2 regions of the Nostocoides veronense genome follow, and region 2 is predicted to be linked to the other one. Evidence: riboswitches for the same ligand, from Rfam matches in the RefSeq annotation. Region 2 holds a riboswitch; the other holds the start of a gene.
The links. Region 2 has a riboswitch for cyclic di-AMP ahead of ABD225_RS02215 (transglycosylase family protein). Riboswitches for the same ligand answer to the same signal wherever they lie in the genome.
Positions count from the first base shown of each region.

Region 1: another riboswitch for cyclic di-AMP. It lies ahead of ABD225_RS11300 (C40 family peptidase); the one in region 2 lies ahead of ABD225_RS02215 (transglycosylase family protein).

Region 1 covers NZ_BAAAPO010000036.1:28,435-32,238, reverse strand. The annotation lists gene ABD225_RS11310 (PH domain-containing protein) at 171-620, opposite strand; gene ABD225_RS11305 (O-acetyl-ADP-ribose deacetylase) at 639-1,175, shown strand; gene ABD225_RS11300 (C40 family peptidase) at 1,255-1,995, opposite strand; cyclic di-AMP (ydaO/yuaA leader) riboswitch at 1,997-2,151, opposite strand; gene ABD225_RS11295 (iron-dependent transcriptional repressor DtxR) at 2,314-3,024, opposite strand; gene ABD225_RS11290 (MFS transporter) at 3,021-3,804, opposite strand, start outside.
Region 2 covers NZ_BAAAPO010000006.1:230,646-234,449, forward strand. The annotation lists gene ABD225_RS02205 (DNA-directed RNA polymerase subunit beta') at 1-613, shown strand, start outside; tRNA gene ABD225_RS02210 (tRNA-Thr) at 876-948, shown strand; gene ABD225_RS02215 (transglycosylase family protein) at 1,068-1,778, opposite strand; cyclic di-AMP (ydaO/yuaA leader) riboswitch at 1,787-1,940, opposite strand; gene ABD225_RS02220 (S53 family peptidase) at 2,143-3,351, opposite strand; gene ABD225_RS02225 (hypothetical protein) at 3,377-3,804, opposite strand, start outside.

The DNA of each region.
Region 1 (3,804 bases), on a different contig from region 2:
CCAGCGCGCCAACGCCGGTCCTGATCAGAGCTACTAGGACTTCAGATCTTCCTCGGGAAGGTGCGCTCCCTCACGCCACCCCGCCGAAGGCCATCCACAGGTTCTGATCATTGCTCCCAACGAAAGGCCGCTGAGCCTTCCGCCCTACCGCTGGAATTACTAGAGCCAGCTCAGGAGTGGACGACGTAATGCAGGATCACGTCGTGGGTGTGCTTGGCCTTCTCGGAGCCGCGCAGAAGCACCTCGTAGGTGCCATGTGAGGTGTGGATCGCGACCGTCGTCTCCTCGGTGAAGCGACCGAAGACGGAGGCATTTGAGGCATAGGACACGGCGACAATCTTCGAGTAGGGAATCGAAGTCACCGCCACCCGACCGCCGGCAAAACTGTTGTCCTGCAAGATGACTCGACGGTCCGTCAGGCCGATGAAGCCAGTGCCAACATCTTTGCCGTCATAGACCGCGAAGACGGTCTCGTCCGGCAGCAACGAGTTCTGGACCACCTGGAGTTGGTCCTTCTTGTCGTAGTAGATCTCCTCGGCCACCGAGCCGACCTCCTCGTATGTCGTCCGCCCGCCCCGGGGCACGAAGCCCGGGAGCGCTGTCGGCGCCCAGCCTGCCATGCGGCATACGGTGGGGCCATGGGCAAGATCGAGATCGTCGAAGGCGACATCACCCGGGAGAAGGTCGATGTCATCGTCAATGCCGCCAATTCCTCGCTACTCGGCGGAGGCGGCGTAGATGGTGCGATTCACCGCGCGGCCGGACCGGAACTGCTCGCGGAGTGCCGAGACCTGCGGTCCTCGACATTGCCCGACGGGCTGCCGCCGGGCGACGCCATCGCCACCGGCGCCTATGAGATCAAGAAGGTGAAGTGGATCGTCCATACGGTTGGCCCGAATCGCCATGCGGGACAGACAGATCCGCAGGATCTTGCCCGCTGTTTCAGCAATAGTCTGCACCTGGCCCGCAGCCTGTCAGCCCGCAGCATCGCGATCCCCGCCATCGGCGCTGGGGTCTATGGCTGGGACCACGAAACCGTCGCCGACCTGGCGATCCGGGCGGCGCTGGCCGAGCAACGCGAACGCGGCGGGATCGATCGGATCCGTTTTGTGCTCTTCAGCAAGGACGCGGCCGCGATCTGGTCGCAGGCCAAGCTCACCCACCTGGGGCGCTAATCCGACCAGGCTCGCAGCGGGGACAGCAAAACGCCGGGCCACCCATGGGCTGGCCCGGCGTTTCGTGTAAGCGAATACCTCAGGGGCGACCGTAGGTGGCGCTGGAGGACCAAATCGCTCGCAGGCCGGAGGACAGGCCGGTGCGGGGGCTGTCATACATCATGCCGTTGCCGGCGTAGATGCCCACGTGGTAGGCGGGGTAGCCGAAGAAGACCAGGTCACCCGGCTGGGGGTTGCTGACCGGGGTGGCAGCGGCCTGCTGGGCGGCTGCGGTGCGCGGCAGCGAGATGCCGACCTTGGCGAAGATGTACATCGTGAAGCCCGAGCAGTCGAAGCCGGCCGGGGTCGAGCCGCCATACACATAGGGGATGCCGGAGAGCGCGGCGGCGATCGCCAGGACACCGCCGTGCGCCGGGATGGACGGCTGCGGGGCGGGCGTTGGCGCGGGGGTGGTGGCTGCCGGCACCGAGGCGCGCGTGGTGGACCGGCTGGCCGGCGCCTGAGCGGTGCGCGAGGCAACCAGATCCGTCGCGGTGGTCGCGACGACGACCGGCTTGGGCTTGGGCTTCGGCTTGGCAACGGCCTTGACGCCTATGACGCCATAGGAGGCCTTGACGGGACCGACGGCAGCCGGGGCGGTCAGAGTGGGGGCCGTCGCCGTCTTGGCGGCGGGCACGGTCACGACCGGCGCGATGGGCGCGGCCTGGGCGACCGGGAGACCGAAAGCGGTGACCAAGCCACCGGCGGCGGCCAGCACGGCGCCGGTGCGCACAAGAGATTCGGGGCGGCGAGCAGCAGCGCGCGAAGACGACAAAGACACGAAGTGACCTCTCGACGCCTACGAGGTGAGCTGTCGGGTTCGGGCGAGAGTCTGCTGCCCGGCCGTCGCTCCTAGGCTCCGGCTTCACCCCAAGGACGCGACGCCAAGGTCGCGCCCACAAGTGGGTCCCCCGCTCCTACCAAGCGGTGTGCGAGTGGTCCAGCGTCGCCCGGGGGTAGGACTCGGCGACCCAGGCTGCCGGTGTCCACGTAAGGCGTGGACACCCGCACGACGGTAGCGAAGTTCCCCGAAAATGTCACATTCGGGTCACGGCGGGGCGACGAATGGGCGACATCGCCTGGCCGACCAGCGGAATCGTCAGGGAGTGACACCCGCCGCGACGAAGACGTGATCGGCGATCTCGGGCGGCAATGAGACGCCATCGGTGAGGGGCCGGCCCGCCCCCACCGCAATGACTCGACCGTCCGCCCGGTGGACATCGGCCTTGCGACCCGGCACCACACCGCTCTCGGTGAGCAACTGAAGGGCCTCGTGATCGACCTGAACCGGTTCACCGATGCGGCGCACCACCACCCGGCACGGATCGTCGCTGGCGATATCGGACAGGGTCACCAGGCCGGCGCGGAAACTCTCGGACGTGGCACCCTCGCCGAGAAGTTCGTCGAGACCCGGAATGGGATTGCCATAGGGCGAGGTGTAATCACCGCCGAGCATGTCCAGGATGCGCCGCTCGACGCGTTCGGACATCACATGCTCCCAGCGGCAGGCCTCGTCGTGGACGTACTCCCACTCCAGGCCGATGACATCGACAAGCAGGCGCTCCGCCAACCGGTGCTTGCGCATCACCCGCGTCGCGAGGACGCGCCCGTGGTCGGTGAACTCCAGATGCCGGTCCCCGGCCAAGGACACCAGACCGTCGCGCTCCATCCGAGCGACCGTCTGCGAAACGGTCGGCCCGGAATGCCCCAGACGCTCGGCGATGCGGGCACGCAGCGGCGTGATGCCCTCTTCGTCGAGTTCAAAAATCGTCTTGAGGTACATCTCCGTGGTGTCGATCAGGTCACTCACCCGGGCATCCTCTCATTGACCCGGCGCGAGCGGTCCAAGGCGGCGACCCACCAACCGATCCAGCCGGACGCCACCATGCCGGCAGCCCCGACCACGACAATTGCCGGTGCGAGCCCGACGATCGCGATGAGACCGCCGGCCGTCAACGGGCCACCAGACATCCCGATATCGCCGAACAGGCGCCACCCGCCGAGGTACTTGGCGCGATGGATCCTGGGGGCCGTGTCCGCACCGAGCGTGATGACGATGCCGGATCCGAGTCCGTTACCGACCGCCATGAGCACGGTGACCGCCAGCACCTGCCCGAAATCGTGCGTCAGCGGCAGCAGCACCAGGCCGAGCCCGAGCAGGACGGCCGTGGGGACCGCCACCCACGCCCGGCCGAGGCGGTCCATGACCGCGCCGGCCGGATAGAACAGGCCGATCTCGACGAGCGAACTCACGGCGAAGATCAGCGAGATCTGGGCCGCGCTGAGTCCGACATGGTCGCCCCACAGCGGCACGATGCTCATCCGCAGGGCGCGCAGCCCGTTGATTGCGGTGACCCCGAGTCCCAGGGTGGCGAGCGTATGCCGATGCCCCCACAGCACCGCGCGGACGCTGGCCGGGTCGGCCAGCCCCGCTCGGCGTTCGTCCACGCCGAGGTCCTCGACTTGGAGCACCAGTCCCAACGCCAAGATGGACATCACCGCACTGAAGATGAAGGCCACCCGCGGGCCGAAGGTAGAGATCAGCGGCACCGCGAGCAGTGGCCCCAAAAACATCCCGACCCGGTGACTG
Region 2 (3,804 bases):
GGGCGCGATCGACCCCAAGCAGGTGCTGCGCATCCTCGGCCCGCGCCAGGTGCAGATGCACCTGGTCGACGAGGTGCAGGCGGTCTACCGCCAGCAGGGTGTCGCCATCCACGACAAGCACATCGAGGTCATCGTGCGGCAGATGCTGCGCCGGATCACGATCATCGAGTCGGGCGACGCCGATCTGCTGCCGGGCATGCTCGCCGAGCGCGGTCGCTTCGAGGAGGAGAACCGCCGGGTGGTCTCCGAAGGCGGTCGCCCCGCCTCGGGTCGTCCGGAGCTCATGGGCATCACCAAGGCTTCGCTGGCCACGGACAGCTGGCTCTCAGCGGCCTCCTTCCAGGAGACCACGCGCGTCCTCACCGAGGCCGCGATGGAAGCCAAGTCCGATCCGCTGCTGGGCCTGAAGGAAAATGTCATCCTCGGCAAGCTGATCCCCGCCGGGACCGGCCTGACCCGCTACCGCAACATCAAGGTCGAGCCGACCCCCGAGGCCCGCGCCGCGATGTACGCCCTGCCGAACTACGACGAGTATGCCTACCCCGTCTTCGGGTCGGGCACCGGCGAGGCCATCCGCCTCGACGACGCCGAACTCGGCCTCGACAACTACTGATAGCTGTCGACACGCAACGCCGTCCCGCCTCGCGGGACGGCGTTGTGTCGTTCTAGGCCTGGCGTCTCGCGCTGCGGGCTCGGGCTGGGGGCTTCGTAACCTGTGCTAACACCAATTAGGTGACTGTGGACAGGGTGCAACCTGTTCACAGTCACCTAACCTGTGCAGGGTTCGGCGGGTGCTCGTGGGCGGGCCACCTCGGCCGGGAACGGTGGTGCTCGCGGGCCAGGGTATGGTGGTCCGTCGGCGCCCGAGCGCCGGTGCCGCCTTAGCTCAGATGGTAGAGCAGCCGCCTTGTAAGCGGCAGGTCGCCGGTTCGATCCCGGCAGGCGGCTCTCCTGTGTTTTTGGCTTCGTCTCCTCAGCGCTCGGCGGCCCAGCTTGCTGCGCTGCGCTGCGCCGTCTCGCTCGATCGTCGAGCCCTCCCGCCGAGCGCTGAGGAGACGAGCAGAGTGTTACAGCACCTTGTTGAGGTAGGCCTGGAGGGCCTTGGTGGTGCCGCTGCCCCAGACGCCATCGGGGGTGGCGCCGACGAGGCGCTGGAGGGCCTTGATCGTGATCGGTCCGACCTGGCCGTCGGCGGCGACCTTGAGCTTGGTCTGCAGGGCCTTCTTGTCCGTCGTCGACAGCGAGCCGTCGACGGGGCGGGCGAGCCACTTCTGCATGGCGCCATAGGTTTTCGGGCCAAGCACGCCGTCGACGACGAGGTCCCCGGACGTCGTGCCCGTGCCACCGGTGCCACCGGTGCCACCGGTGCCGGCCCACGGGTCGACGGCCAGGCCGTTCTCCTTCGTTAGGCCGGCGCGGACCGAGCACACCGGCCAGGCGCCGGGGCCTTGCACCTTGAGCACTTCCTGCGCGGTGTCGATCTGCTCGGCCTTGGTGGCCTGGTGGGCGTAGGCGGCATACTGCCCGCCGCCGAAGCCAGTCCAGGTGGGGGCGGAGAACTGCAGCCCGCCGTAGTACCCATTGCCGGTGTTGATCGCCCAGTTGCCGCTGGACTCACAGGCGGCGACCTTGTCCCACACCGTGTCGGCGTGGGCAATGGTGGGGGCCACGAGGACGCCACCGGCGGCCGCCGTCGCGAGGGCGGGAACCGTCATACGGGTGCGGAGGGAGCGGGCCGGGGCGCGGTGACGCCCGGCATACGAAATGGCGCGAGCCATGGGGGGATTCCTTTCCTGACAGGCGCCGCTGAGGTGAGCTGTCGGGTTAGGGAGGTCAGGTTCCCTGCCGCACAGGCGGCTTCACCCCAAGGCCGGCATCGCTGCGCGGCCACATGTGGTTCCCCCAGCCATCCGGGCGGCCCGGGTGGCCGCAAGAGGTGTTGATCGCTGGATGGTTAGGCGCGCGATCAGACCGAATGGAGGTGAGCTATCCAGTTGTCGTGGCGCGAACGCCTCGGACACGGTAGGGGATGGCCCGGCGCCTGTGCAATCGCCATGTGCTTGCTTGGTATGCCGTGTGGGAGCGCAAGCGGGCCGGCGATCGTCGCGATCGCCGGCCCGCCCGGTGGGTTATCGGATCAGGTCACAGACCCCCGAGTCCGTTCGGCGAGCCCACGCCGGTCGGCGCGTCATAGCCCTTCAGGCCGTTGCAGAGGTAGTCGCCGCCGCAGATGCCATTGGCTCCGCCGACCACATCGAAGAAGGACCCACGCGTGGTGTAGGGCGTCTTCGAGGTGAAGGTCGTGGAGTTCCCCGCCCGCCCGATGAGGCCCGCGACATACGGCGCGGAGGCGCTGGTGCCGCCACCGACGACCCAGCCCGGCTCGAGGCCGAAAGGGTTCTCGTAGGTGTCATAGACCGCGACGCCGGTTTGCGGGTCAGCAACCGCGGAGACATCGGAGACGGTGCGCATCGAGCAGTGCGTGTCCTTCTGCCACGGGCTCTTGGCGATATAGGCCGAGCAGGCGCTGCCGGCGCCGCCCCAGACGTCCTCGTCCCAGCCGCGCGCGCTGCCCGGCTTGCGGGTCAGGGTCGTGCCGCCGACGGCGAGCACCTTGCGGAAGACCGCGGGCGCGGAGGCAGCCGTGAAACCCCAGTCGCCGCTGGAGGCGACGGAGATGGTGCCCGTCTTTTCGTAGGCGTCTCGGATCTGCCAGATGTATCCGGACTCGTCGCCGCCATAACTATGCGAGATGACAGTTGCGCCCTTACGGGTGGCGGTGCGGGTGGCTTCGGCGAGGCTGTCCATGTAGTTGTCGTCGGCCTCGACGAGCATGATCTTGCAGCTCGGGCAGGCCGCCGACACCATGTCGAGGTCCATCGAAGCCTCAAGCGCCCAGCCGCCGTCCGCCATCGGGTAGTCACCCTTGATGCCGCGTTGGTTGAGCTTGGTGAAGCATCCGTTCGCGCTGGTGCAGGGCGGCAGGCCCATCGTCTTGCGATAGACCGCGAGGTCCTTCTCGGCATTGGGCACATCGAAGGCGATGACGATCGCCACGGTCGTGCTCGCGCCGCCGGCGGCGGGGATCTTGTATGCGGATCGCAGGTCGGCCGCGCCATAGCCGGCGGGCATGCCCTTGGCCGTGGTGCGCCCGCCATTCTCTTGGCGGAAGACGCTCATGCAGCGTGCGTAGGCCTCGCGGCTCTCTGACGAGCACGGTTTGCCCGCCGGCTTGGCGTCCGGGGCGGCCATGGAGATGGCCGGGATCATGCTCATGCCGAGGGTCGCGGCGGCGAGCACGGTCATACCCCTGCGTGCCGACTTGCCCCGGCGAAATGGATTGATACCCATGATGATTCGTGTCCTTTCGAAAGGGTCAGCCGGCGATGCCGAAGGCGCCGTCGATCTGCTCGGTCAGGGTGGAGCCGGCGGCGTCGGTGACCGACACCTTCAGCCCGATGGTGTTCTTGCCGGGGGCGGCCTTAGGGATCGTCAGGTTGATGGTGCGCGCGGCACCCGAGCCCGCGACGGGGGCAGCGGTCCAGGTGCGGCCGTCATACGACACCCACGCCTTGACCGACGTGATGCCCTGGGCGGTGGCCCGGCCGACCTGGCTGATGTCGAGCGAGATGGCTCGCTTCCCGGAGGGGAGGGCGTTGAGGGAGTCCAGTCCGGTCGCGGTGTAGTCGAGACCGAGATACGGCAGGACGGTGCAGGTCGTGCCATTGCACAGCCAGTCCTTCGGAGCGGGGAAGCCGGCCGAGACCTTGGTCGACACGGCGGTGGTCATCTTCGTCGTCCGCG